DNA from 4 places in the Thermoanaerobacterium sp. R66 genome. Region 2 is predicted to be linked to each of the others. Evidence: a T-box and tRNA genes for the amino acid it is inferred to sense, from the RefSeq annotation. Region 2 holds a T-box; the other regions hold tRNA genes.
The links. A T-box is a leader RNA that pairs with one kind of tRNA and senses whether it is charged. The one in region 2 lies ahead of leuS (leucine--tRNA ligase), so its partner is inferred to be a tRNA-Leu.
Positions count from the first base shown of each region.

Region 1 (7,693 bases), 1.2 Mb from region 2:
TTTTGAACAATGAGGATATACATTTGAGGACGGCATCAGAAGTTTTTAAGGTTTCAAAAGAAGAAGTGACAAATGAAATGAGAAGGCGAGCAAAAGCTGTCAATTTTGGTATTGTATATGGTATAAGCGATTACGGCTTGTCTAAAGACTTAAAGATATCGCGAAAAGAAGCGAAAGAATACATAGATAATTATTTTGATAGGTACAAGGGCGTCAAAAATTACATCGACTCAATAGTCAAATTTGCAAAGGAAAATGGGTATGTTACGACAATCTTAAATAGGAGAAGATACATACCGGAAATCAATTCAAAAAATTTTAACCAAAGGTCTTTTGGTGAGAGAATGGCGATGAATACACCTATTCAAGGCAGTGCTGCGGATATAATAAAGATGTCGATGGTTAAAGTGTACAATGAATTAAAGGAAAGAGGATTGAAATCGCGACTCATTCTTCAGGTGCACGATGAGCTTATAATTGACACACATCCTGATGAAGTTGAAATAGTCAAGGAGCTTTTAAAATCGATAATGGAAAATGTCATAAAGTTAAGAGTTCCTTTGGTCGTAGATATAGGGCAAGGGAAAAATTGGTATGATGCAAAATAAAAGTGTCTTTTGGACACTTTTAAATTATATAGATTGGAGGTGCGATGGTGAGGGTAATCGGATTGACAGGCGGAATAGCGTCAGGGAAAAGCACCGTTTCATCCATATTAAAAAGCCTTGGAGCAGTAATAATTGATGCGGATGTAGTTTCAAGAGAGATTATGATAAAGGGTACTGACACATATAATATATTAGTAAGTGTGTTTGGAAGAGAAATTTTGCGAAAAGATGGCGAGATAGACCGGAGAAAACTGGGTAACCTTGTTTTTGCTGATAAAGAAAAATTGAATAAATTAAATGAAATTACGCATCCGGAAATAATAAAAAGGATAAAAGATATAATAGAGGAAGAGAGAAAAAAAGGCAAAGAGAAAGCCATCGTGCTTGATGCAGCATTGTTAATTGAGATGAAGCTTTTTAATATGGTAGATGAAGTATGGCTTGTGGTTGTTGATAAAAAGACACAGATTAGAAGGCTTATGAAAAGAGACAATTTAAGCTATAAAGACGCACTGAACCGTATTAAAAGCCAGATGTCTATAGAGGACAAAATGAAGTACGCAGATTTTATAATTAATAACTGCAAGGATTTTAATGCCATAAAAAGACAAGTTGAGCTGTTGTGGGGGCGCTTTTCAAAATAGAACATCTGGAGGTATTATATTGAAGTTTAAAAAAGTCATATTGGTGATAGTAGCAGCGATTACTGTCTTGACGGTATATGGAGTTAAGACAAATTGGTTTCTAAAGCAATTATATCCTAAAAAATACAGTCAACAGGTGTACTTCTATTCAAATCAGTATGGAGTAGACCCTAATTTGATTTTTGCCATGATAAAGGCAGAAAGCAATTTTAATCCTGACAGCGTTTCAAGCAAAGGGGCTATAGGCCTTATGCAAGTGATACCTGAGACAGGAACTTGGGTTGCTAATTACATAGGCATTAAAAATTTTAGCGTTAATATGCTTTTTAATCCAGATTACAATATAAATATAGGAACATGGTATCTAAAATACCTTTTAAAACAATTTAATAATGATGTCACTTTGGCAGTAGCCGCATATAATGGAGGAAGTGGCAATGTTTCAAATTGGTTAAAGGACAAGAGGTACTCGGAAAATGGCAGCAATCTCAAGAAAGTGCCTTTTTCAGAGACGGATAAGTACATTAAAAAGGTGCTTAAGTATTATAAGATTTACACAAATTTATACAGATAGTTTGAAACATTGCACAACATTATGTTGCGAGGGATCATAAATGGATTTTGGGGTTTTGATTCTATCCATCATGTTGTTTTTCAGCATTATAGGAAAAAACAACAATGTTGCGGCTGCTATTCTAATGCTTCTTTTTATTAAACTTATGAACTTGGAAATAATTAATCAATTTGTATCGAAAAATGGCATGAATCTTGGTATAATAGTATTGACTATGGGAGCCTTGTCACCTCTTGCAATGAGCAAAGTATCAGTTGATGATTTTTTAAATGCTGCAAAAAGCATGGAAGGGGTTATTACAGTTATTGCTGGGATAATTGTAGCTGTATTGGCATCTATAGGCCTTAATGCCATGAAAGTAGATACAAATGGTGTTGTAGGTGTTTTGCTGGGTACTGTGATTGGTGTAAGCTTCTTTAAGGGAGCACCGGTTGGACCAATGATAGCCCTTGGCATTACGACAATCTTACTTAGGATATTTAGATTATAGAGAGGGAGAAGAATACATATGAAAATTATAAAGCATCTTGAAGACTTAAGGGAAGTTAAGGTGAGTAGCGATAGGGAATTTTTTTCTGCCACACATGACGAAATAAAAAATGGCGCGACTACAGACGTTTATTTTCTAAGGACGCAAGATATTTTAAAGCATTTAGGAATAGACGGGAAAGTCGTTACGGCAGAGATATTTGCAAGAAAAAGTGGTGTTTTTGCAGGGTTGCCTGAAGTAAAAAATGTCTTAAAAGATAAAAACATTGAAGTGTGGTCTATAGATGAAGGAGAGACTTTTGAACCAAAAGAGACTGTTATGAGAATCATTGGACCGTACAGCGAGTTTGGTACGTATGAAACTGTGATATTGGGTATGTTGGCAAGTTCATGCGGATGGGCTACTGCAGCAAGAGAGCTTAAAGAAGTTATTCCAGACAAGCCTTTACTTTGTTTTGGTGCAAGACATGTGCATCCTGCAGTGGCTCCTGTCATGGAAAGGGCAGCACTAATAGGTGGCGCTGATGATGCCAGTTGCATATTAGGCGCGAAGCTTTTAGGACGCGAGCCAAAGGGGACAGTACCACATGCGGCTTTTCTGATAGCTGGCGACACTCTTACTATAGCTAAAGCTTACAGTGAGATAACGCCTAAAGATGAGAAAATAACTATTTTAGTAGATACATTTAAAGATGAAATTGAAGAATCATTGAGGGTGGCTGAATTTTTAGGAGATAGGTTGTATGGCATAAGATTGGATACGCCGTCTGAGAGAGGAGGCGTAACGGCAAGTCTTGTGTATGAGCTTAGGCAGAGGCTTAATCAAAAAGGATTTGACAATGTCAAGATCATTGTGTCTGGTGGGCTTACACCAGAAAGGATAAAAGAGCTTGCATTAAGCGGTGCAGATGCATTTGGCGTTGGCAGCTATATATCAGATGCATCTCCTATAGACATGACGATGGATATTAAAGAAGTAGAAGGAGAACCTATTGCAAAAAGAGGCCGAATTCCTGGAAGGATAGAGAATGCAAAATTAAAAAGGATAATATAGACAGGCATGAATTCATATTTGTCTATATAATACTTACTGAATCGCAATTTATGCAAAAAGGTATTGACACAAACAAAAAAACATTATATAATGACTAATGTGCTGACGATATTGTGACGCGGGGGTGGCGGAATAGGCAGACGCGTACGTTTGAGGGGCGTATGGAGTTTTCCGTGCGGGTTCAAGTCCCGCCCTCCGCACCAAAATGAAAATAAATATTTTACATAAAAAAAGCCTTTCAAAAGGCTTTTTTTAATGCCATTTTACCATTATAATTGACATGAATACAATCGCAACAATCGTCGTTGTCGTTATAAAGATCGATGCCAGTTTGGTGTTTAGATTTCTCTCATCAGAATATATGACTGCTACAAGCGCTGTCGGCATGATGGTCCCTAACATTATAGCTTTAATTGTCATCGATGCAGTATTGAAAAACATAGGCAAGACAAAAAACAGTGCTATGCCTGGCGCATATTTTATGGCAAGTCCTTTAACTAGTGATAAAATTTCATCCTTTTCTAAATTAAAATCAAGAAAATACCCTATTACAAACAAAGCTAATGTTGTATTCGGCATCGAAATTTGCTCTGCCAGGTTGACGATTAAACTTGGGAATTTAACACCCATGACATTCAAAAGGAAGGCTATTATATAAGTGTCAAAAGGTACAAAGTACAAGATCTTTTTAAATACTTTTTTCAGATCTAATTTATCACTCTGAGAAAATGCGTATGCAGCGATATATGCGATTCCAAAGACATTAAATGAATTTCCCATGTCAAACATTGCGATGTGCAAAAGACCATTGTTGCCATAGATTTGTTGGACAAACGGGAAAGCAAAAAGACCTATGTTGTATCCGCAGAGAGATATGATCAAAGTACCTTTTGTTTCTCTTTTTAAATTTGCGTTTCTAAAGGCTAAAAAGCCTATAATAAAAGTGATGAAACCAAAAGCAAAGCCTGATAATGTCAAAACGAATAAGTTTGTATTTACTTTTGTAGTCAAGAAAACTTTTGCGATGCTGGCAGGCAATGTTATGTAGATTATAAAACTATTCAGGACTTTTCCTGTTTCCGCAGGTAAAAATTTCATTTTCTTTACTGCGTAACCAAAAAATATTATGATGATGCTTATTGCGATTTTTTGAAGTATGACTATTTGGCTCATTTATATCCTCCTTTTCGTACATCAAGTAAAATTATACTACAATAAGCCGCTTGTTTATAGAGATTGTAACAAATTTATAAATTTTTTATAAAATATATTAAGAGTTTATTAAAAAAATCTTAAAAAATTATTATGAAAACATTGACTTTATTAATCGTTTTTGATAAAATAAAAGAAACTTGTACATATTAGCAATCTTGCCGAATCCTATTTAGGTACGGAGGATTTTTCATGTTTGGGGTTAATCTGCCATATGCAGTAGGGGTACCTTCTATCCCGCACCCGTCAACTAACTCCGGAGGCAAAAGGAAGGAGATTAGCTATGAATAGCAAATTAGGTAAATTTATTTTTGGTGTATCCGTTTTCGGTATGACGATGGTGGGTTCTTCGATGCTTACACATATTTATGCAGCAGATCTGGGAAGTGGCGTTGTCATTGGAAACGGTGTAAATGTCAGAAATGGCGGAAGCTTGTCGTCAAAGGTTATTACACAGTTAAACTATAGCGATGTGGTTACAGTGATTGGACAGGATAATGGCTGGTACAACATAAAGCTTTCAGATGGAACTGTAGGCTGGATATACGGCAAGTACCTTTCATTAAGGTCTTCAAGTACGGTGTCAAGGGGTGATGTTGATAGAAGCATTGCCTCGAGGCTTATTGACTTTGGAAAAGAGTTTTTAGGAACGAGGTATGTTTACGGTGGTGAATCTCCATCGGGTTTTGATTGTTCCGGTTTTACTCAATACGTCTTTAAAAGCGTCGGAATTACTTTGCCGAGGGTAGCTGATGATCAAGCTACAGTAGGTACGTACGTTGACAAAGCTAATTTGCAGCCTGGAGATTTGGTGTTTTTTAAGACATTAGGGAGCAGCATAATAAACCATGCTGGGATATACATAGGAAATGGACAGTTTATGCACGCTTCATCTGGTGCTGGAAAAGTCATGATAAGCTCTTTGTATGAAGACTACTACAGCGCTCATTATGCTACAGCCAGAAGAGTTATACAGTAAATATGCATAAAGACAAAAAGGCACTTTCATGTGTCTTTTTTTGATGCATTTTTAGGTGATATTTATAGTTTGTTGACTATTTAAGCATATTAATATATCATTATATATTGTATAAAATTTGCATTTGTATGGAAGGAGTTAACCTAAATGGGGTTTGTAAGGGACGATATAAGGAATGTAGCTATAATAGCGCATGTTGATCATGGGAAAACAACTTTAGTAGATGGAATGCTTAAGCAAAGTGGCATTTTTAGACAGAATGAGAAAGTCGAAGAAAGAGTAATGGATTCAAATGAATTGGAAAGAGAAAGAGGAATAACTATTCTTTCGAAGAATACTGCCATAAGGTACAATGGTGTAAAGATAAACATAGTCGATACGCCTGGACATGCTGATTTTGGCGGCGAGGTAGAACGGGTACTAAAAATGGTTGATGGTGTATTATTGCTTGTAGATGCTTTCGAAGGACCAATGCCTCAGACCAGATTTGTATTAAGCAAGGCTTTAGAGCTTAATTTAAAACCTATAGTAGTTGTGAACAAAATCGATAGACCTGATGCAAGGCCAGAGGAAGTCATCGATGAAGTCCTTGATCTTTTTATTGAATTGGGTGCTGATGATGATCAGATTGATTTTCCTGTAGTATATGCTTCTGCCAGAGAAGGCATTGCTAAGTTAAGTTTAAAGGATGAATCAGTAGATTTGCGTCCTCTTTTTGATACTATCTTAAAAGAGATTCCGGCGCCAGAAGGTAATATAGATGATCCACTGCAGCTTATTGTTACCACACTTGACTATGATGATTACATTGGAAGAATCGCCATTGGAAAAGTGGTTAGAGGTAAAATCGTATCAGGTGAAAATGTGGCAATATGCAAGAGAGATGGGTCTTTGCAAAATGTTAAATTAAGCAATCTGTATCAATATGAAGGTTTGAAAAGGGTGCAGGTTGATGATGCTAAATTAGGTGATATAGTAGCTGTATCAGGCATAAGCGACATTGAGATTGGAGAGACGATAGCCGACCCAGAAAAGCCAGAGGCTGTAGATTTTGTTGAAATAGAAGAGCCAACCATTTCCATGACATTTGGCGTAAATACGAGTCCGTTTGCAGGTAGAGAAGGCAAATACGTAACATCAAGGCATTTAAGAGAAAGGCTTTTTAAAGAGCTTGAAACGAATGTAGCATTAAGGGTTGAGGAGACAGAAACGACAGAAGCATTTAAGGTGTCTGGACGTGGCGAGCTGCATTTATCCATTTTGATAGAGACTATGAGGCGTGAAGGATATGAGCTTCAGGTATCTAAGCCATCTGTGATTATAAAGGAGATAAATGGTGTCAAGCACGAACCTATTGAGCTTGTTACTATTGACATACCAGAAGATTACATGGGTGTAGTCATGGAAAAGATGGGCTCAAGAAAAGGAGAGCTTATGGATATGCACACTTTAAAACCTGGTACATTAAGGCTGAAATTTAAGATACCGACAAGAGGCCTCATAGGATATCGCTCTGAATTTCTTACTGATACCAAGGGAAATGGGATAATGACATCTATAATCTATGACTATGAACCGTACAAAGGGGATATACCTACAAGATCGAGAGGGTCTTTAGTGGCTTTTGAAGCTGGCACTACAACGACTTATGGACTTTACAATGCACAAGAAAGAGGAACTCTTTTTGTAGGTCCAGGCGTCGAAGTGTACGAAGGCATGATAGTTGGTGAAAACTCCAGAAGTGACGATATAGATGTCAATGTATGTAAGAAAAAGCATGTTACTAATTTGCGCTCTGCTACTGCAGATGAGGCATTAAGACTTTCACCTATAAGAGAGATGTCTCTTGAAGAGGCTTTGGAATTCATCGCTAATGATGAGCTTGTGGAAGTTACGCCTAAAAGTATAAGACTTAGAAAAAAGATATTAAGCTCGCAACAAAGGTATAAAAATGCTAAATATAAACAATAAAAGGGGTATGACCCCTTTTTTATTATGTTTGCGATTTTACATTTATATATTCAGCTTTGTGGGCGTTTTTGCTTATTAATTCTTTTAATATTACAATTTGTGGTTTTAATTTTAATTTAAAATTTGATTCAAAAAATGATTGACAATTTATTCTAAATGATG
Region 1 is NZ_JAEUWW010000001.1:489,723-497,415, forward strand. Features, by position in the region: gene polA (DNA polymerase I) at 1-608, shown strand, start outside; gene coaE (dephospho-CoA kinase) at 656-1,252, shown strand; gene JJQ93_RS02225 (lytic transglycosylase domain-containing protein) at 1,272-1,826, shown strand; gene JJQ93_RS02230 (DUF441 domain-containing protein) at 1,867-2,316, shown strand; gene JJQ93_RS02235 (nicotinate phosphoribosyltransferase) at 2,335-3,369, shown strand; tRNA gene JJQ93_RS02240 (tRNA-Leu) at 3,488-3,572, shown strand; gene JJQ93_RS02245 (AEC family transporter) at 3,622-4,542, opposite strand; cyclic di-AMP (ydaO/yuaA leader) riboswitch at 4,731-4,861, shown strand; gene JJQ93_RS02250 (C40 family peptidase) at 4,865-5,560, shown strand; gene typA (translational GTPase TypA) at 5,708-7,531, shown strand.
Region 1: it has a tRNA-Leu gene. The T-box ahead of leuS (leucine--tRNA ligase) is inferred to sense a tRNA for this amino acid. The anticodon was not compared.

Region 2 (7,693 bases):
GGGTCTAATGCTCTTTTCCAAGAATATTCAAAATCATAAGCTGTTATCGGGTTTCCATCGCTCCATTTGATATTGTCTTTTAAATGGAACACGTATGTAAGACCATCATTTGATACATCCCAGCTCTTTGCTAACCCTGATCCTTCTTTAGGCTTTTCATCAGAGCCTATTCTTACAAGTCCTTCTAACACAGCATTAAGTATTTGAAATGAAACGCCATCTGTTGATTTTGCTGGATCAAGCATTGGAGGTTCATCACCAAGATTCAAATGCAAGACTTGCTGAGTCGAATTTGAGTTGCTTTGAGTAGATGTCTTGTTGCTGGTATTTCCACAACCTGATAAAATGCTTGCTGTCAAAAGAATTGACACGATTAGAAATGCAATAAACTTCCTCACCTAAATCCCCCCATTCAAAATTTAAAAAAATTATACCATCAAATGCATATTAATTCAAAATAAATTATTAATATTACTAATATATTTTAATAATTAAAAAATATTTGTATATTGTGCTAAACTATCCGTTGATTTTGTGTATAATTTAATAAAAAATGGGCATTTATTATCATGCCTTTTAGTATAAATATTCATATTTCCTTCACAAGGATATGGCCTAATATTTCTCCAGCCAAGTCCATCTTATCGGCGCAATTGCTCAAATGTCTGTATATCTCCCGCATTTTTAAAATGTATTTTATATCATCATTCTTTAAAAGCTCCGCTAGATATTTTCTATAATATGACTCCATCTCATTTTCAAGTTTTTTAGCTTTTAGGGCGTAATCCATTGCTGATTTTTTGTCTTTATCGAGATTATAAACACTTTTATCTATAAGCTCTGTACCTCTCAATATGACATCCACCATTTCCCTAAGCTCCGCTGTCGGACTAAGCTCATATATCTCCATTTCTTTTACTGTCGTCTCGCAGTAATCCAATATATTGTCAATGGCACTGGATAGCTCGTATATATCTTCTCTTTCAATAGGTGTAATAAATGTGCTATCAAGCTCATCAATAAGCTCTTTTCTCTTATTGTCAGCCTCTTTCTCTATATTTATCACTTTTTCACCATCGTCATCTTTGCCAGTTGTCATATATAGAGCCAATGCCTGAACACCTTTTAAAGCCAAATCAGAATGTTCCTGCAACAATTTGTAAAAATCTACGCCTTTTGAAAATAGCCAATTAAACAATCCCATTTGCACCACACCTTTATACAGTTTTCCAAATCAAAAATAAAATTGAAGATATCGCAAAAGATGCCGGTATTGTGATAAACCAAGATGCAAACATGCCTCTTGCAAACTGCCACCTTACAGCAGTAGGTCTTTCTCTTGCACCAACTCCAAGTACAGAAGAATTGATTATCTGCGTTCCACTTGTAGGCAGTCCAAATACTGCAGCAGCTATAACTATGAATAGGGACGATATCTGCGCATTAAAAGAGTGAAACGGCTTAACCCTGTATATTCTGGTTCCAACGCTTTTAATCATTCTAAGACCGCCAAAAAGAAGTCCAAAGGATATCATAAAAGCCGATAAAACCTTAATCATGTTATGAAATTCACTGCTTCTTGAGAGACTACTTCCTATCGTCAATATATATATAAGACCCATTCCTTTTTGGGCATCATTAGCGCCTTGACCGGCATTTAAGATAAAGAGAGTCAAATATTGAAGCTTTTTTAAAACAGTATTGACTTTTACTCCAGCACTTCTCAAAATACGGCTTGTGGAATACATCACCAAATACCCTATCAAAAATCCAAAAACAGGAGATAAAAAAAGTGGAATTACGACTTTTAGCAATATTCCGTAGATGTTAATAGAATCAATCCCATATTTAATTATGAAAGGCCCTATCATGCCTCCAACTAATGCGTGTGAAGAGCTGGAAGGCATACCTATATACCACGTGATAAGATTCCAAACAACAGCACCAAGCAAGCCTGTAAATATCATGATATAAAGATCATTGCCAGCAATTGTAATGTATTTAAGCTTAAGCACGTCTTTGCTTATGGTGGATGCGACTGTAGTGCTTAATGTAGCTGTCCCGATAAATTGAGCTAAAGACGCTGTTATGAAGGCACTTCTTATGCCGATAGATCTTGACGAAATAATCGTAGCTATGAGATTTCCTTCGTCGTGAAACCCTGTAATAAAGATGTATAATAAAATAAAAGCTATTAAAGCATAGTGCAAATCCATTTTGACACCTCAATATATTTCTTGTGGTACATTATATTATGTGCAAATGACTCAAAACGTTAATGTACCACAACCATAAATATTATTCCATAGAAGCTCTTATGCTAAACACTGCTTTTAGCTCATCACCAGGCTTTAAAATTTTGACATCTTCCTTTGTATTCATGGAGTCAGGCTTAGCCATCCAAGGCTCAACACATATAAATTCTTTATCGTGTAATGCCCATACAACTACGTATTTAAAAACTTCATCGTATTCAAGAATAATTTTCATACTTCTTTTTTTATCTAATATAGAACACTTATTTGATTTAGGCTCAAAAATAAGATTTACCTCCGTCTTTTTAAAGTCAATCTCTCCATCGAAAGCAATCTGCTTTTTATCTATTGCATCATAGCATACATCTGAATCAACTGATATTAAGGCATCGCCCTTATTTTCAATATAAAAATACGGGTGAAATCCAGAGTAAAATATCATATTTTTCTCTGACTTATTTACATATTGTTGTTCTATTGTCAGCATTCCGCTCTTGAGAATATATTTAAAAATAAGTTCAAAATCAAAAGGGTATATTTTCCTTGTCTCGCTACTGCTTGTAAACTTTAATGTTATCGACGCAGAATCATTAGCATTTGTCTCAACTACATCCCATTTATAAAGCCTTGCAATACCATGCTGTTTCATGTTGTACTCTCTGCCATCTATCGTATATTTCTCATCTTTTAGGTACCCACAGATTGGAAAAAGTATCGGTATTCCTCCTCTTAAATTTTTCGTCGCATCGTACAGTGTTTCTTTGTCAAGGTATAAAATCTCTTTTCCATTATATACAAATTTCGTTATAACTCCTCCCCGCTCTGGCACAACTTCAAAAAAGGAATTATTTTTCAAATCATAAAGCTTGTATGTTTCAAATTTGTCCATATATTTTTCCACTTTATACATTTTTCAGCACCTCTTTTATTATTTTGTCTAAAACCTATTATACTATAATACCCATAAACTTTTCTAATTTTTTCAATACATATATTAAATATAAAAGTTAAAAATAATTTTGAAAAAATACTTTTTAGGAGTGTGATAGAGATGGCTGAGGGAAAAGGGCGTTATAAAAATCCTCCAAAGCCGGATGATCGTTCTGATAATGTCGGAAAATTGCAGGATATGATTCACGATACGATAGAAAATTACAGAGAAGCTGAAGATTATTTGAAATTGCACGCTGAAGAACTTTCTCCAGAAGAAATCGCAAGAATCAAAGAGAAAAATCGCCATAGACTTGAAAGCATCCATGGCATGAGAGACGAAATCGTAGACGAAGTAGAAGCCGGAAACGGAGTAGACAAAAAAGATTAAAAAATAGGCAGTTTCTCACTGCCTATTTTACAACTATATTCACAAGCCTACCTTTTACAACTACGACTTTAACTATTTCTTTGCCGTCAATGTATTGTTTTATGCTTTCTGCTGAAAGCGCAGCATCTTGAATTTCCTTCTCACTCGCGTCTGGAGAAACTTCGAGACGTCCCCTTACCTTACCGTTGACTTGTATTGCTATCTCAACAACATCTTTTACTAAAGCTTTATCATCGTACTCTGGCCATTTTTGATTAAAAACAGAATAGGTGTATCCCAATCTGTCCCACATCTCTTCTGCAAAATGCGGTGCAAACGGCGCCAGAAGCCTTACAAGATCTGCAATAGTTTCCTCGTACAATTTTGTGTTTTTAATTTCCACGTCAGCATCGTATTTATAAAGAGCATTTACAAGCTCCATTATCCTTGCTATGGCAGTATTAAACTGAAACTTTTCAGCATCTTCTGTGACGCTCTTTATGGTATAATTTCTCACATAATTAAGCTCTTTCTCATCTTTTGAAATCTCATCTTTGCCTTCTTTGCCTCTGTCTTCTATAAATTTATCTACAAGCCTTTCAATTCTCTGTATGAAGCGGGACATAGCTTTTATACCGTCATCATTCCACGGGCCACCTTCAGTAAAGGCAAAGCCAAACATCAAGTACATCCTAAATACGTCTGAACCGTATTCATTGATGTACTCATCAGGTGATATTGTATTGCCTCTTGATTTGCTCATCTTGTTTCCATCAGGCCCTAAAATTATGCCTTGATGTATGAGAGATTTAAAAGGTTCATCGAAGTCCAGATATCCTAAATCTCTCAATGCCTTAGTGACAAATCTGGCATATAAAAGGTGCATGCATGCGTGCTCGGCACCGCCTATATATTTGTCAACTGGTAGCATCTTATCAATAAGCTCTTTGTTGAAAGGCTCTTTGTCGTTTTTGTTGTCAGGATACCTTAAGAAGTACCACGATGAATCAACAAATGTATCAAGTGTATCAGGATCTCTTAATGCTTTGCCACCGCATTTAGGGCATGTAGTATTCATAAACTCCTCAGATTTTTTAAGGGGCGACTCCCCATCCGGTGAAAACTCCACATTGTATGGCAAAAGAACCGGAAGATCTTTTTCAGGCACGGGCACCAGTCCGCATTTCTCACAGTGTATTATTGGTATAGGTGCACCCCAATACCTTTGCCTTGATACAAGCCAATCCCTAAGCCTGTAATTTACCTTAAGTGCTCCTTTGCCTTCTTTCTCAAGCATCTTCACTATTTCTATCCTTGCATCTTCTGATTTACTTCCTGTAAAATCACCGCTGTCTACAAGAATACCGTATTCAACAAATGGCAGTGAGTCGTCTACGCCATCATTTCCCTTGATGACTCTCTTTATTGGCAAGTCGTACTTCTTAGCAAATGCATAATCTCTCTCGTCATGGGCAGGTACTGCCATGACACAGCCTGTCCCATATGTAGCAAGAACGTAATCGGATATCCATATAGGCACTTTCTCACCTGTAATAGGGTGAATAGCGTACGCTCCTGTAAATACGCCTGTCTTCTCTTTTTCCGTTGAAAGCCTCTCTATCTCGCTTTGTTTTCTGGCGTATTCTTTATATTCTTCTACATTTCTTCTATGCTCATCTGTCGTTATGAGATCTACTATCTCATTTTCTGGAGCTAAAACCACGTATGTAACACCGTATAGCGTGTCAGCCCTTGTCGTAAAAACTTTAAACGATATGTCTTTGCCATCGACTTTAAACTCTATCTCAGCACCATCAGATTTTCCTATCCAGTTTCTCTGCATCATCTTCGTCTTCTCAGGCCAATCCAGCTCATCAAGCTTATCTAAAAGTTCTTCTGCATAATCAGTTATTTTCAAAAACCATTGTGTCAAATCTTTTTTAGTGACTTCAGAGCCACATCTTTCACAAGTGCCTTCTACAACTTGCTCATTTGCGAGGACTGTCTTGCAGCTTGGACACCAATTGACAGGAGCCTTTTTCCTATAAGCCAAACCTTTCTTGTACAGTTGTAAGAATACCCATTGTGTCCACTTGTAGTAATCAGGCAAACAGGTTATAACCTCATAATCCCAATCAAATGTGGCACCCATCTCTCTTAACTGTCTTTCCATAGTCTTTATGTTTTGAAGGGTAGAATCCTGTGGATGTATGCCTGTCTTTATGGCATAGTTTTCTGCTGGCAATCCAAACGCATCAAAACCCATTGGATGAAAAACTTCATAGCCCTGCATCCTTTTCATCCTTGCCCATGAATCAGCAGGCCCGTAGTTATACCAATGCCCTGCGTGAAGCTTAGCACCTGACGGATACGAAAACATCTCAAGACAGTACAGCTTTTTATCAATGTTTTCCGGGTTAAACTTGTATAGTTTTGTATCCTCCCACTTCTTTTGCCATTTTTTATCAATATCCCTTGAATAAGCCATCTTCTCACTCCTATTAATATTTTTTTGCATAAAAAAGGCTTTACATCACAAAGAGACGAAAGCTACGCTTCCGTGGTACCACTCTTTTTGACGCAAGCCCACTTGTTTCATATAACGGTACAACCGTGCATACTTTTAATATGCATGCTCAATGGCGAGTTCAGCTAACACAATGCCTTTTCCCACCGTCATAAGGCTCTCTGAAAAAGTCTTAGCCTACTACTCCACATCATTGCATTATCAATATATATTTATCAATATTTTATTACAAATGCTCTTAAAATGCAATATGATAAATCACCATTGGCGACCTGGATCGTCTGCCATAGAATTAACTGTTGCCGCAGGATACAGCACATTTACATGGTCAACAAGATTTGTCGTATCTGATATGACAAATTCAAGCTTGTAGTCAGAATTCATCGTATATCCTAAAACAGTTTGGCTTGTAGTGCCGCTTATAGTGGCTTTATACAAGGCTTTTCCCAATACATTTTCAATATCGCTTCTTGAAATGGCTTGTAATCTAGGATCAAATGACCTTGTCTCAAAAACCTGCATTCCTTTATTAAATCCAAATACAAGATCCTTCTTTGTAAAAGTCGTATAAGTTCCCTTTGCAGATGAAATATACTCTTGCTTGTCAGGGTTTCCATACACCTTTTCTATGTCATCTATAGTAGTTTTACCTGTGACAAAATCGCAGTTTATTACTTTACCTTCTTTAGCAAGGCTTACTATCTGATTTAACAAACCAACGTTGCGATTGTCTACAACAGGATTCTGATCTCGTTTATCACTATTGCCATTATTATTATCATTGCTGCTCTTATTTTCATCTTTTGCATTATTATCAGAAGTTGAATTATCATTTGTTGCAGTTTTTTGGCTTTGCGATTGTTGGTTTCTTCTTTGTGCTGTATTAGAATTATTGTAAAGCAGGTATCCGGCAAAAATCGATACAGCAACAACAAGTGTTATCAATAAGATGTATTTTTTCATAATCAATCCTCCAATTTTTTATTTATTCCCCCACACAAATGATAACCTTATGCAATGCCTTTCGTCAATGGCTTTAAGGGAGATTTAATACATAATTAATGTTTTTAATACTTTTTTGATAATTGCTTAACAACATTACACTATAGTGTTAAAATATAGTTAAATAGATTGATGTTGGAGGTGATATTATGGTAAATGGCACATCACCCAAAAAATTTGACGCAAAATTTATAACAAGAACAGCTATTTTACTGGCATTGACTATAATCGTACAATTTATCAAGATGCCACAGCTTGTAACAGGCTCAATCGTAAATGCGATGCTTATTGTATCGGCTTACTTTGTAAGTGTCTGGTCTGGCATCACAATAGGGCTTTTGACGCCAATCATCGCTTTTTTAGTAGGACTTATGGGATTTCCAATGCTTATACCATTTATAATGATTGGCAATGCACTGTACGTAGTGCTTTTCTCGGCTATTAAAAACAACATCATAGGCATGATAACAGGGGCAGTTGTAAAGTTTTTATGGCTGGCAGCTTCCGTAAAGTACATTCTCGTAATGTTTGGCGTAAAAGTACCGCAAAAAATTGCAGCAGCCTTTACATTCCCGCAGTTAGCTACTGCTATAATCGGTGGAATACTAT
Region 2 is NZ_JAEUWW010000001.1:1,651,514-1,659,206, forward strand. Features, by position in the region: gene JJQ93_RS08395 (peptide ABC transporter substrate-binding protein) at 1-398, opposite strand, end outside; gene JJQ93_RS08400 (DUF47 domain-containing protein) at 590-1,204, opposite strand; gene JJQ93_RS08405 (inorganic phosphate transporter) at 1,218-2,216, opposite strand; gene JJQ93_RS08410 (aldose epimerase family protein) at 2,299-3,144, opposite strand; gene tlp (small acid-soluble spore protein Tlp) at 3,307-3,576, shown strand; gene leuS (leucine--tRNA ligase) at 3,599-6,043, opposite strand; T-box leader at 6,092-6,285, opposite strand; gene JJQ93_RS08425 (YjgB family protein) at 6,341-7,045, opposite strand; gene JJQ93_RS08430 (ECF transporter S component) at 7,234-7,693, shown strand, end outside.

Region 3 (7,693 bases), 310 kb from region 2:
CAATAAAAAAACCATTATAAAGATTAATCTCTATAATGGATTCCATTAAATGTATATTCAATAACACTATCTGCTATATGTTCCGGGTCTATAACATCATTATTTCTAAATTGAAAGATAATAAGAGAGCTTATCATGCCAAAAAAAGCAGAAGATAGCAGTTTTTTATCACATCTTTCTATTAGCTTTTCTTCAATTCCTTCATCAATGATGTCCTCAATAATCTTTAAATAATCGTATATTTTTTCTCTAAAGCTATTTTGAATATCTTCTTTTCCCCACAATTGACTTAGCAATATAAGGACAAAATCTTTGTACTTAAATAAAAAATTCGACTGAACCACAATTATCTCCCTTAGTTTTTCTACAGAATTTTTCATGTGGCTTATTTTCTCCAGTATTTGATTCTTTAAAAGCGACAATCCTTCATCTATTAAGAATATCAATATATCATCTTTGCTATTAAAGTGATAATAGAGGGTTCCTTTGGCCACCCCTGCTTTATCTGCAATTTCATCCATTGTAGCCTTATAGAAACCTTTCTGAGAAATTATATCTATGGCTGCATTAAATATCTTTTCCTTTGTCTTATTCATTTAAAACTATCCCTCTTCATTCGATATTATACTATTAATATTATAATGCATTTTTTTAATTTGTGCTGCAATTTTTTAAACTTGTGCCTCAAACCACACGGTAATGTTTGCTCCTTTTCCTGCATCTTTGTTTTTATATGATAACCTTGAATATTGAGAAAATAAATAAGGTACCAATGCAACTGTTTTGCCTGCATCTAAAATTATTTCATTGCCATCCTCTATCCATAAATCGTCACCAGGACTTATGAGGAGTTTTACTATAACTGGATTTTCACTTGTATTATACACGAAGTACGTATATTTGTCATATGATGAGCAATCATTTACATCTGTAAAATTTTCATCATCATATGCCGTGTAAGTAAACTTCGCCTTCACAAATCTTCTTTCGTTTAGCGTAAATGGGTATCCTCCTATATAAGTCAGTTGTAACATTGGTCTTAAAGATATGTTTATTGATTCATCTTTAGAATAAAAACTTTTCGTTTCAAAGTTTTGCGCCTCTGGAGTTTTAAGCATTATCCCGTTGTTTTTGTAGATGCCACTTATCCATCCATTAACTATATTCGTTATATTAAATCCATACCAGCCCTCTTTAGTCACAGCCTTGGTAGAGCCAAATACTGTTTCATCAATATTCGGCCCATTATTCCATGTTGCTGTATTTTCATCCCATTCATCCACAATTAAAAACGGTGTAATATATGCAGGAATTGATGGATTTGTTGCATAATTGAAATAAAGCTTTAAAATAGCTTCAACCACGATAGAACCTTGTGGCACCATGCCTAAATCAAACTGTATAAGAGCTCTGTACACCGATTTCCCAGAAAAACCAATGTAATACCTACCGATCCAAAGTGTAGGATCACTTCCTCTATTGCTGTTGGGGTAACCCGATTCTAATGACGTATCTTTTGTGGATGGCTGTATAATTATAGAAGGCATTTCATCACCCCTACAAACAAAATCAAAACAATCAACTAATTTTATCTTCCTTTTGCCCACACAAACTGCTTAATATAATCATACCTTCTTCATCGATTATATCAAATAGCTTCATAGAACGTGCCAATTCTTCTTCAGCAAGTTTGTACGCTCCATGCCGATAATAAAGTTTTCCTAATCTCAACAAAACATCTTTCTCATTTACCATATTAAGCATATTTAAAGATTTTTCAAATAAGTCAAATTCCTGAATCTCAAACAGTTTGTCGAGTACAATAAAAATAACATTTGTATATGTGCCAGTGTCTTCGACGCCTATTGGCAATATCACATCTTTTTTAAGCAATAGGTCAAATTTGAAAAATACTTTATAAGCCTCTATAAAACGTTTTTTTAACAACAACATTTGATTCTTAATGCTTTTTCCAATCAACAAGCGGCAAATAATATTATTAATATAACTATCAATGGTGTATTCACCGCCATCCACCATTTCAAAACATTCTGCAGCTTCACCATATCTGTGTAGATACATCAATGTTCTTCCCTTTACATAATACGTTATATTATTCTTCAGTGAATTTAGTGCCATGTCTATAAATTTTAGCGATTCATGATACTTGCCATTTAAAAAAAATATATCGCTTATAATCGTATACGCTTCAGGTGACAAATCAAAATGCGAAACAATCTTCTCTATCGCAGTCTTCTCATCGTATCTGCTGAAATAAGCGTATGATAATTTATACAGTATTGCTTTATTAGTTGGATTAAGTCTAAATGAATTTAAAAAACATTCAATAGCATCGTCAAAATTTTTTGCATCCATAAAAACTTCACCCATGGCAAGGTAAGCTTTAAATCCGCCTACGCCTGTTATAAATCTATCGATAAGCGGCGGTTCACCCATATCTATACATCTTCTAAAACAATTTATGGCTTCTTGGTGATAACCAATCCTATGGTATAACATGCCTTTTAAGAACACCACATCAGTTACATTCGGATATTTTTCAATAGACTCATTGCATAAACTAAATGCTTCGTCAAGCCTATTTAATTGATTTAAACAAATGATCATCCTGATAATCAGTTTTGTCGTATAGCCAGTTTTAATGTTTTTTGAAAAATCAAAAGACTTCTTAAAGTAATTATACGCGCGTTCATAATCGCCCAACGCCATGTACTCCGCTCCAATATTGAAATTGTGAAAGGGATTGTCTGGATCTCTTTTTAGCTCTTTTTTCAGTATAGACATGTTCCTGTTTCTTTTATCTTTTTCTTTGATATTTTTGTGCAAATAGCCGTAGTGATAAACTTTTATCGGAACTTCTGCTACATTTCCACCATGATTTAATATTGAAATCAATATCTGTTCATGAATGGACCCAATAAATCTGTACTCAGCTTTATTCTTAATGATCCTTACATTTAAGTTGGAAAGAGCATCTGATCCTTCTTCATCTCCTACATAGCTTATGGTTTCAAACAAATATGCATCAATTTTATCGTCTTTCAAAAGCGCCTTTATCATTTTTTTACCAGCTTCATCAAGCTCGTCGTCAGCATCCATCAGCAAAATCCAATCGCCTTTTGCCTTATCTAATGAAAAATTTCTGGCTGCACTAAAGTCATTATTCCATTTATAGTAAAATACTGTTGCACCGAATTTTTTCGCTATGTCAACAGTTTTATCAGTACTGCCAGTATCCACGATTATAATTTCATCGACTACGTCGTAAACGCTTTTAAGGCATCTTTCAAGATTGTCCTCTTCATTTTTTACGATCATGCACAGGCTTAACATTTGAATCCTCCTTTCGAAAATATATGGGGCATAAAGCCCCATCGTTAAACCTGAGCGTTGTAATAAAATTCTGCAGTAGCTGCGGCACCGCCCGTGTCGTAATACAATCTTGTATACTGCATAAATTTTACAGCAGTCAAGACTGTAATAGATCCGCCTGCCAGACTAATACTATTGATGTCGTCAACAAAATAGGTGTCAGTAGTAGTAGGACTTATCTGGAGTTTAATGGAAATGGTATTAGTGCCTGTATTCGTTATATAATAAGAGTACATGGATTTGTTGCCTGTATTCTCCATTAGAACAACACCTGTTCCAGTTACACCTGCAATGCTTGTGGAGTCTTCTAAGAATGTCCTGCTTCCAAGTGTAAATGAATCAGTTGAAGCAGTAAGAGGTCTTATATCTAATGATGACGCAGTTACAGTCACTGTTCCAGCAACTGTGACCGTACCACTGCTAATAGTCACAGAATCAGTTGCACCACTTAGCGGTCTTATATCAAGATTTGATGCAGTAACCGTTAAAGTTCCTTGTGCCGTTACTGTACCTGCTACAGTCACAGAGCCATCAACAGTTGACAAAAGCTTTCCTGTCGTCGAATCTAACAATAGAGGCGTTGGTGTGGTGCCTTGCATTCCATGAACCAAAGTTTTTAGTTGTTCCGCCACTGGATTAAAAACTATATTGTTAGGCATCTATATCCCCCCTCTTTTTATATATTATGGAGATATAGCTCTTTTGTTACAAAAAATATATATTATAATATGTATAGAAAAACTTGTATATAGAATTGTACTTTCTAAGCCTTATCTGCTATTGACATTTTAATGAATATTAATTATAATACCATTGTTAAGGTTTTTGACTTAAAGATTTATGTGCGGATGTGGCGGAATTGGCAGACGCGCTAGACTTAGGATCTAGTGTCTTTGACGTGGGGGTTCAAATCCCTTCATCCGCACCAAAAACATATAGGCTGTAATAGAAATTTACATAGAAAAAAAGGCGCTGACCTACTTTTAGGTTAACGCCTTTTACTTTTAAGAATATCAATACATACTATCCACGGATCTTTTATGAAAAGTTGAGATAATAAAGTAGGTCTGAAAGTTGCGTTTTTTCAATGTCCCATTTCCTTTTATAAAGTTTAACCACTTTATATGGCAGGTTTAGGTTATTTACAAGCTTAAAAAACTCATCGTCAAGCCAAGGTGGTGTCCATGCACCCGATCTGCATATATGTATAGCTGCTGTATATATACCCTTAGGCAATTCATCAATATCATTGTAATACCTGACCGGAAAAAGTTTATTAAAATCTTTAAAGTCTTCTGGCTTTTCAGTCGTATGATGGCTGTACACTATATGAGCCTTTTTTATCCGACCTTCACTTAACAGTTTACCCATCCAATTAGCACAATTCAACTTAAAGTTTACCGAACTAATTCCTCCATATCCTAAATCAGCATGCGTATCTAAAGAGTACACTTCTTCACATTTATTATTTATAGCTATATGATATGACAACATGTGAGACTCAGACACGTACACTTCAATGTCTTTTGCAAAGATAAAATGTTCCCTTATCTTATCCCAAAAATCATCCAATCTATAAGATATGGACACTGATTTTTCTATGTCAATACCTCTCAAATAGCTTTCTAAATGCCTTTTATACCATATCCACTCTATATTTCTTTGTGTCTCAGTGTAAGAATTCAACCACTCTTTTTTTAAAGGAATAAAATAATCCCAATCTATACTTAATAGACTGCGAACCATATCCCTTCATCACCTAAAATGCTTAGAATAGTGGTTTCTCTCTATTTTTCAAATCCCATCCATTATTATATCACAATGAACAGAATAAGTGAGTTCATCTTCTTTATGCTTGCATACAATAAGTACCTCTTGCCATAGAATATTGACGTGTTTTATGACTGCCCTAATAAAAAAACATTTTTGACACATTGACTATAGTTTTGATATAATTTATTCGTAATTTCTTTTAACGAAAGAATGATTCAAATGCAATCAATGGGATATCGTGGCAAGAGATTTTACAGAGAGACTGATGAAAAGCCTCATATCACGAAATCACTTATTTTACGCATACTAAAGTATTTTTTGCCATATTGGAAGCTAATGATAGTATTGTTTATGACTGTTATTTTTACTTCCATATTAGGCGTAATTCCATCTATACTAACTAAAAACATAATAGATATTGCACTGCCAAAGAAAAACTTGACGCTTTTGGTTGTATATATTCTTTTGTCGTTTGCAACGACATTATTGCTTAATATTATTGCTGTTGGACAATCATATTTAAACAGCATTGTCTCAAAAAGCATAATCAGAGACCTAAGATCCATCATGTACAATCATTTAGAGCACATGTCTATAAGCTTTTTTTCTAATGCAAAAACAGGTGAAATAACTTCCAGAATCAATAACGACATTGGTGGAATAGAAAGTGTATTTTCAAATACGTTTATTCAGCTTTTGTCTGGTATATTTGTATTTCTAACAACTGCAGCAACTTTGTTCTACACAAATTGGATGCTTGCCATCGTCAGCCTTCTGACATTGCCTTTGTTTGTAATACCTACAAGAAAGGTTGGCAAAAGACGCTGGGAAATAGCACTTAAAACCCAATCAAAACTTGCTGAATTGACAAACATAATAACTGAAACTCTAAATATAAGCGGTATGTTCCTTATTAAGCTCTTTACAAAAGAAAAAGAAAAATATAAAGAATTTGAAAAAGTAAATAATGAAGTGACACAACTTCAAATAAGGGAAACGATCATTGGCAGATGGTTTTTTATGACAATACAAACTTTTATCGCAATAGGGCCGATGCTTATATATTTGGTTGGAGGGATAATACTCATAAAGTATAACAGTATTACAATAGGCGGAATAGTCATGTTTGTATCACTGATATCAAGGCTATATGGCCCAGTAAACACATTTTCAAATATACACGTGGATATTATTAGATCATTGGCATTGTTTGAACGAATTTTTCAATATTTAGATTTAAAAAGCGAGATTTATGAAAAGGAAAATTCCATCGTTGTTAATAACGTAAAAGGTGATATCAAATTCGATCATGTTTATTTTTCTTATGATGGTCTGCACGATACTCTTAAAGATATCAACTTTGAAATAAAGCCTGGTCAAATGGCAGCTTTAGTTGGACCAAGCGGAGCTGGGAAAACTACCATTACTTATCTTCTTCCCAGACTTTATGATGTGAAAATGGGAAAAATTTTTTTAGATGGAGTAGATATAAGAGATGTCTCACTTACTTCTCTAAGAAACCATATAGGAATGGTTACACAAGATACGTACCTTTTTAATACAACTATAAAAGAAAATCTACTTTTTGCACGCCAAGATGCCACAGATGAGGAAATAATAAATGCGTGTAAAGCAGCATATATTCACGATTTTATCGAATCTCTTCCTAACGGATACGATACAATTGTAGGCGATAGAGGTATAAAATTGTCTGGCGGTGAAAAACAACGCATATCCATTGCAAGGACATTACTAAAAAATCCCAAGATTATAATATTTGATGAAGCTACATCAGCACTCGACTCCAATTCTGAGTTTTATATACAAAAAGCATTAGAACCTCTTTTAAAGTCCAGAACCAGCTTAGTAATTGCCCATCGTCTATCCACAATAATTGCTGCAGACATAATATTTGTTGTAGTAAATGGTGAAATAGTTGAAAAAGGAAGCCATGAAGAACTTTTAAAAAAAGGAGGCGTCTACAAAGATTTGTATAACACCCAGTTTAGAATGAAAGAATGACGCTTTGATTTTAAACTCTGCGCCATTAATATCTTTCAAAAACTTTTTTGTTTTTTAGTGTGTTTTTATTTAAAAAGTGATTTCGCATACAAAAAGGGTATCGATAAAATCTCGATACCCTTTGATTGACTTAAATATTAGTGCGCCATTAGGGACTCGAACCCCAGACCCGCTGATTAAGATTGAACATTTTATTTTTTAAGTAGTTTTATTTATTGCGTTAGCAAAATGTTAGCATGTTTCGTTAGCATATTTCTGATTTGAAGCAGGCATTATACTCATTTTAAGAAAACACATTAGGAAACATCCAATAAGCCATAAAAAACAAAATACATAAAATTAAAGAATAATACAAAATATATTTCCAGCTTTTGCTTATATCTCGAATATCTTTATGAAAAATTAATCTAAAAATAAAATCTGCGACAAAAATTATTATCATTGTGCCGATAAAAATTAATAAGTATTTGTACAACTTTAAAACCTCCATAGCGAGTTGTCGCGC
Region 3 is NZ_JAEUWW010000001.1:1,343,471-1,351,163, forward strand. Features, by position in the region: gene JJQ93_RS06870 (TetR/AcrR family transcriptional regulator) at 24-596, opposite strand; gene JJQ93_RS06875 (DNRLRE domain-containing protein) at 672-1,547, opposite strand; gene JJQ93_RS06880 (TPR domain-containing glycosyltransferase) at 1,579-3,354, opposite strand; gene JJQ93_RS06885 (DUF6385 domain-containing protein) at 3,399-4,052, opposite strand; tRNA gene JJQ93_RS06890 (tRNA-Leu) at 4,238-4,321, shown strand; gene JJQ93_RS06895 (arginase) at 4,432-5,139, opposite strand; gene JJQ93_RS06900 (ABC transporter ATP-binding protein) at 5,377-7,188, shown strand.
Region 3: it has a tRNA-Leu gene. The T-box ahead of leuS (leucine--tRNA ligase) is inferred to sense a tRNA for this amino acid. The anticodon was not compared.

Region 4 (7,693 bases), 740 kb from region 2:
GTCAAGGTTCATATTCTCGACCAAGACGGTAACGATGCTTGCCCTCGTTTTTCTGTAGATAATAATCCTTCTGGTTGCGATATTTTAGTGTCTCATATCTTGGATTGTTGTAATAAATACAACATTCAGAAGGTTTTTATTGGCCTAGAATCTACTTCAGTCTATGGTTGGCATATTCAGTATTATTTAGCTGACCATGCTTCTTTGAAGCCTTTTAATCCTTCTGTAACTACTTTTAATGCTAATACTGTCAAGGCTTTTAAAAAGTCTCTTGGCGATTTGCCTAAGAACGACTGGGTTGATGCTTTTGTTATTGCTGAAAAATTAAGGTTTGGAAGGCTTCCTAAATCTTGTCCTGTAGATTTTAGATACCTTGCTCTCCAAAGGCTTACCCGCCATCGCTTTCACATTGTTGATAGTATTGTCAGGGAGAAAAATTATTTCCTAAGTAATCTGTTTCTTAAATTTAGTGGCTTATGTCAGATTAAAGTTTTTAGCAATAATTTTGGTACGGCTGCTACTGAAATATTTAATGAGTTTTTAACTCTTGATGATATTGCGGCTCGACCGCTTGAAGATCTTATTGCCTTTTTAGTTGATAAAGGCAGAGACCATTTTAATGACCCTAATACTACGGCTAAATTACTCCAAGATGCTGTACGCAAATCTTATAGAATCAACGCTAATGTAAATGATTCTTTGAATTTTGTTATCAAGTCGTGTCTTGATAATATACAGTATCTTGAAAAGCAGAAGAAAGCTTCTGAAAAGACCATTGCCAATGAAGTCAAAGGATTTAAGAATCAATTTCTTTGTCTTACTTCAGTAAATGGCATTGGTCCAACTATAGCAGCTGGCCTAATATCTGAGATAGGCGGAATATCAAGGTTTGATAATGATAATGCCCTTGCAAAGTTTTCCGGCATATATTGGTCAGAATACCAGTCTGCGGATTTTAAAGCGGAGGACACATATTTAAAACGCACTGGTAATGAGTATCTCAGATATTACTTTATTCAAGCAGCCGACCAACTTAGGAAATATTGTCCTGAGTTTTCACAATACTATGCTCGCAAATTTAATGAAGGTAAAACTCATAAACACAAACGTGCTTTAGTTTTAACGGCACGCAAAGCTGTAAGGTTAGTCTTTGCTCTGCTGCGCGAAGAAAAACTTTATAAACCACCAGCAATGAAAGGAGATGATTGTAAATACTAACATAATATCTCATTCCCACAATTAACATATATTTCCATTGCTGTTTTTAGTAATGGTTAGCTTTGCTATGCTCTTTTTTAGCTGTTTTTTTAAAAAAATTTTTTAATTTTTTTCAATCACCCCTTGACATATTACCGAAATACTTTACTTTGTGCCAAAATTATTTTATCAAAAAAAGCCTCATAAGTAAATTTAAAATCGCATCAAAAAATCAGTCATATCATTAAGACTAACACATAAAAATTTTAAACCTATACATATCTTATGTCAATTATGCAAGAATAATATAATAAAAAGTTTAAGGTGATATTGATGAAATGAAAAGATATGTAAAATTAATACTCATTGGCTTTATGACTGGAGTTTTAAATGGACTATTTGGAGCTGGCGGTGGAACTATCATCGTACCTTTTATGGTTTTTTTGCTTGGAATCGAAGACCATAAAGCACATGCGACAGCGATATCAATAATTCTTCCACTGACGATTTTTAGCTCTATCATATACATTAAAAGCGGCATATTCAACTTGCCGATAACTTTAAATGTTACACTGGGCAGTGTAGTAGGCGGTCTTTTAGGTGCATCTATCTTAAATAAAGTACCTATAAAGTATTTGCGAAAAATATTTGGAATAATAATGATTGCTGCGTCTATAAGGATTTTATTGACTAAATAAATTCGAAAGGGATACAATGCAATGAAATTATTTATAATAGGTTTTTTATCTGGTATCGTTGGAGGTATGGGTATTGGCGGTGGAACAATTTTAATCCCAAGTTTGACGATTTTTGCAAATATTGAGCAACACATGGCTCAAAGTGTAAATTTGTTATCATTCATTCCGACAGCCACCATCGCACTCCTATATCATTTAAAGCAAAAAAATGTAGTTTTAAATATTATTTTAAATATAATATTAAGCGGTTTAGTAGGAAGTCTTATCGGCTCATATATATCAATTTACATCAATTCATACATGTTAAAAAGGCTATTTGCGGTATTCCTATTTATCATGGGAATTTACGAAATAATATCAAAGCAAAAGATAGGTGAAAAACAAAATGAAAAAGCGCAAAATAAAAAAATCAAGTAAAAAATTTAAAATAAATAGATCTAAACTGGAAGTATGCGAAAACTATTATGTTACAAATGACATCAATTGGGATGGCAGAGGCGAAACTTGATTATTTTCGCCTATCTGTCTCCATCATTACACACGTATTGTAAACAACATTAAGTCCTAAATTGTTAGCTTTTTCAATCAGTTCATCGCTTTCAGCTCCCGGCTGAAACCAAATAATATCCACACCGAGTTTTGCCGCTTCTTCAACAAAAGCATCACCTATTTTAGGTGATACAACCATATCAACAACCTCAGGAACAACTGGCAGCTTTGATAATGATTCGTAGCACTTATCACCATCAACACTTTCATAATTAGGGTTAACAGGATAAACAGTATAACCTTCCAACTTTAAATTTTTGTATATCTTGTACCCAAACTTATTTTTTCTATCTGTAGCACCTACAACAGCCCATACCTTTCTCTTTAGAGCTTCTTCAACATAATCCATTTTATCACACCTTTCAAATTATCTTATCATTAGATACTTATTTGTCCTCTCTTGGCATTTTCCGTTTATATATGACATTTCATCAATAGGTTTAACAAGTAAAACAGATGTATGGGAATGTTTTCTTTTGGCTCTCGGCATTCTATTGCCGCTTTCAAAAGCGTCTATTATATTTTTAGCTTTAAAGTACCTTGTAACAGTTATTTCTTTTGAATTGCCTAAATGACCACATGAAATCAAGACTTTGTAATAATTCATTTAATGCACCCCCAGAATATGTGGCAATTCAAATTGATTTTATTAAATTCTATACAAGGTACAAAATGATTATTCTAAATATTTATCACCCGTTTTATAGAGATATAAATCATTTCCTTCTTTAATGATAGATTTTGCGTTTGTCAAATTTATAATATGCTTTATAAAGTCATCTCTTTCGTCATATTTAACGTACACAGTCAATATAACCTTGTCAGTGTATTCGATATTTTTAATTATATAATTATTTTTCAACAACTCGTTTTGTACTGTGCCAAATATAGTGTAATCTACAGTTATGTACAAACTTTTAAACAGGATCTTTTCAACGATAGTTGCAGCCTCAAGCCCTAACTTTGCGCTCTTGACATAAGCCCTTATTAAGCCACCAGCACCAAGCAGTATACCTCCAAAATACCTTGTCACAACAACAGCTACATTTTTTAATCCTTCATTCTTTATAACATTTAAAACAGGTACGCCGGCTGTGCCAGAAGGCTCCCCATCATCGCTATATCTCTGTACCTCATCCCTTTCTCCTAAAATATAAGCATACACATTGTGAGTAGCATCCCTATGAGCACTTTTTATACTATTTACAAACTCGATTGCTTCATCTTCGTTTTGTACAGGTTTTGCGTGTCCTATAAACCGCGATCGCTTTATTTCTACTTCTTTACATCCATATTTATATATCGTTTTATAAGTATAGAGCAAACTACCACCTCGTAATAAATTATACCAAACTTTTGCATAAAAATAAAAGCCATAAGGCTTTTATTTTTATGCAATAACCTTGTTTAAAGATTTGTACTTGTAATAAGAAACGTTTACTAAAGCCCTGTCCTGACTATAAGTTATAAGTTCCAAAGCCTTCTCAATTGGGTAAAAGCCGCCGTCTGAAAAGCCATCTTCACTGCTAATATTGAATTCTCGATCATCTGTAGACATTAAATACCATGTGATTTTATTGTAGACAGGACGTTGACGTGTAACAGAATAGAATTCGTAACTAGTTTCACCAGCAGTAGACAGGACATTCAAAGATTTTAAGCCGGTTTCAGCCCGTACTCTCCTTAATGCTGCATCAACAGACAGTTCATTGTTTCTAATTGCGCCTTTAGGCAATACCCACTCATTTTTTTCATTCTTTAGGAGAAATACCTCATCTCCCCTAAATACAACTCCACCAGAGCATTCTCTTATTAACATATATAAGCCCCCTAAGCTTTTTATATTTATTGTGATTTAATCACAATATTTGCTTATTATATAATATTCTTTATAAACTCTTAAATTCCTTCTAAAATTTTATTTTTAATTTTATTTTATTATTTCCACAATAAAAGAAAATTATGTATAAATTTATCTTCGTTTCTAAAAATGGTTAAAAGTCTTAGAATAATTAATATAGATTCAATCAAAAATATATTTGAAAGGAGCGATTTGAATGCATATTATATACCACTGTTACGGAGGAACTCATACATCGGTTATAGCTTCTTACATCCATATTGGGATGCTGCCAACAGATAAAATTCCTTCAAAATCAGAAATTGAAGGAATTCCTATGTTTGACAGATTAAATGGTCAAAATGATACAGGTCATATAGTCTTAATAGGTACAGATGAATATGGCAACAACGTATATTCTTTAGGCGTAAAAAACGGAAAAAAACTCGTGGAGCCAGCTTTAAAAGATCTATATTATCATTTATTCAATACAAATGATGGTTTGCTTATTATTGATACATCATCTGCTACAAACTGGATAATGAAAATAGGTGGTTTCACGTCCATAGCTTTGAAAATGCCTGTAATAGGAAGACCTCTTGTATCATATGGAGTGACAAAAGCATACAAAAACATAGTTCAGATTGTAAAAAATGTAAAAGCACAAGAAAGTGCTGAATATAACGCTATCAAGAGACAATAAAATCTTTCAACACATTTCTCTCCATCGCACTTACTTGTGCTTTTATCTTGATTCCTTTTTCATCATACTCCTCTTTTAAAATTTTAGAGTTTTTCTTCAAAAACAAGTATTCATTACTATTTGCGTAAGAGAAATAGAAATCTAAAATAAACAAATCACTGTATGCAAATCTGTCAACCGCCTTTAACAATTCATCAATCCCAATTCTTTCTTTAGCAGAAATATATACACTATCACCTTTGTTTTCAGGCACCTTGTCCAAAAGATCGGATTTGTTGTAAACATTTATCTTAGGCTTATTAATGACATCAAGAGCTTTAAGAACACCCTCAACTACACCGATTTTATGCATTACATCTTTCGCAGATATATCTATAACATGAAGTAAGACATCTGCATATTTTAGCTCCTCCAATGTAGACTTAAAAGCTTCCACTAAATCATGTGGCAACTTTCTTATAAATCCAACTGTATCAATCAAAACAATTTCTCGCCCAGATGGCAAAACAAGTTTCCTTGCTGTTGGATCAAGCGTAGCAAAAAGCTTATCTTCAGCATAGACAGAAGCATTTGTAAGTACATTCATCAATGTAGATTTGCCAGCATTTGTGTATCCTATTATGGCTACAACAGGAACTTCATTTTTTCTCCTTCTCCCTCTTAAAAGCTCTCTGTGTCTTCTTAAATCATCTATTTTTGCTTCGATCGCTCTTATTCGCTCCTTAATATGTCGCCTATCTGTCTCAAGTTTTGTCTCACCGGGACCTCTTGTCCCTATACCACCACCTAACCTCGATAAATCATTTCCGATTCCTTGAAGTCTCGGCAATCTGTACTTCAACTGAGCAAGTTCAACTTGAAGTATGCCCTCTGCCGACTTTGCTCTTTTCGCAAAAATGTCTAGAATAAGACCTGTCCTATCGATTACTTTCTTATTCACAACATCTTCGATATTTTTAATCTGGATACCCGTAAGCTCATCATTAACAATTATCATGCTAACATCATTATTTTCAATGAATTCTTTTAATTCCATAAGCTTGCCTTTACCTATATAACTTGTCCTATCTATGTTCGTTCTTGATTGTGTCATTACACCTACAACTTCTGCACCGGCTGTCTCTGCCAGCTCTTTTAATTCGTCCATGCTTTCATTATCATCATCATTTATAATTACTCCCACTAATACTGCCTTTTCCTTGCTATCATTCATTTCATTGCCCATAAAATTCACTCCACACATGTATTCGATACATATATATTATCCCGTCTTAACAAAATAATCAACATTTTTAAATTAGGTATTGAAATTTTAGTTTTTATATGATAATATATCTAATGTGACGTGCCGAAGTGGTGAAACTGGCAGACGCGCTGGACTCAAAATCCAGTGGTAGCGATACCGTGTGGGTTCGAGTCCCACCTTCGGCACCAAAGATAAGCCAATAATTTTATTTTATTAAGATAAAAAAAGTCTTTATATAATAACAAAGAAATTTAAAGGTTGCTGTTTTACGCATCATAAAAGAGCAGGATGTAGGGATCCTGCTTTTTTAATTTTGCTATATTATTATTCATTAGTTTTTTCTAGCAAGTTGAAGATTAGCTGTACCATTATACTTAGTATCAAGTACATATATATCAAGGATGTATTTTTCTTTCGATATATCCTTTTTAATTACTTTGGGTTCAGTAGTAGTGCTGGAAATCTCAAGGTAATATGAAAGATAATTTAAATCAGGATTATATCCATAAACAACAACAAGAGTTTCATATTGCTGAAATTGATAAACCCATACCAAATCTCTTTGCTTTATTGATGCTACTGATCCTCCAAAGTATTTTCCATCTCTAAACAAATCTAAATAAATATTTTCTCCATCTTGTCCGAGAAAACCTGAAAAATGCTTGTTTGTCTTTTGCACTTTGATACTATAATTGGGTTTATTTGAGTATTTATCTCTTAAGAATTCTTCAGAATTTACTGTTTTTGCAAAAAAATATTTGCCTACAATTATTGATAACACGATAGCTACTACTAATAAACCAATTAGTCTAATAAAATTTTTATTCTTTTTCAAAGCATCACCTCCCTTACCACTTGCATTTATATTATACATATTTTCTATAAAAGTATAGAAATTCCTTCTAAAATTTTTATCAAACGTATAGAATTTTTGCATATAACATCAAAAAAACTCGTTCAAGTTTATGCATCTAAAATGCATAGTTTAAACGAGTTTTTTGATGTTTGCTTATTCAACAGTTTTATTTTGAATGTGAAGTCCACATTCTTTTTTATCTGGATCTTCCCACCACCATCTTCCGCTTCTAACGTCTTCTCCAGGCTTTACAGCCCTTGTACAAGGCTGACATCCAATGCTTCTGAAGCCTTTATCATAAAGGCTGTTGTAAGGGATATTTTCTTTTTTTATATATTCCCAAACCATATCTTCAGTCCAAAATGCAATGGGATTTATCTTATATATAGAATGAATGTAGTCCCACTCAAATATATTTATATTCTCACGAGTTACAGATTGTTCTCTTCTTAAGCCACATATCCATCCATCAACCGTAGCAAGAACTCTTTTTAGCGGTTTTACTTTTCTAATTTCACAGCATTTTTTCCTAAGATCAACGCTTTGGTAAAAAAGATTCGGACCATATTTTCTAATCAATGGCTCTAAGTCCTGGCTTTCAGGA
Region 4 is NZ_JAEUWW010000001.1:910,714-918,406, forward strand. Features, by position in the region: gene JJQ93_RS04510 (IS110 family RNA-guided transposase) at 1-1,218, shown strand, start outside; gene JJQ93_RS04515 (sulfite exporter TauE/SafE family protein) at 1,536-1,895, shown strand; gene JJQ93_RS04520 (sulfite exporter TauE/SafE family protein) at 1,917-2,312, shown strand; gene JJQ93_RS04525 (CoA-binding protein) at 2,404-2,793, opposite strand; gene JJQ93_RS04530 (hypothetical protein) at 2,812-3,051, opposite strand; gene JJQ93_RS04535 (YigZ family protein) at 3,121-3,768, opposite strand; gene JJQ93_RS04540 (NUDIX hydrolase) at 3,835-4,263, opposite strand; gene JJQ93_RS04545 (DUF3189 family protein) at 4,502-4,987, shown strand; gene hflX (GTPase HflX) at 4,974-6,212, opposite strand; tRNA gene JJQ93_RS04555 (tRNA-Leu) at 6,335-6,421, shown strand; gene JJQ93_RS04560 (hypothetical protein) at 6,565-7,068, opposite strand; gene JJQ93_RS04565 (phosphoadenylyl-sulfate reductase) at 7,243-7,693, opposite strand, start outside.
Region 4: it has a tRNA-Leu gene. The T-box ahead of leuS (leucine--tRNA ligase) is inferred to sense a tRNA for this amino acid. The anticodon was not compared.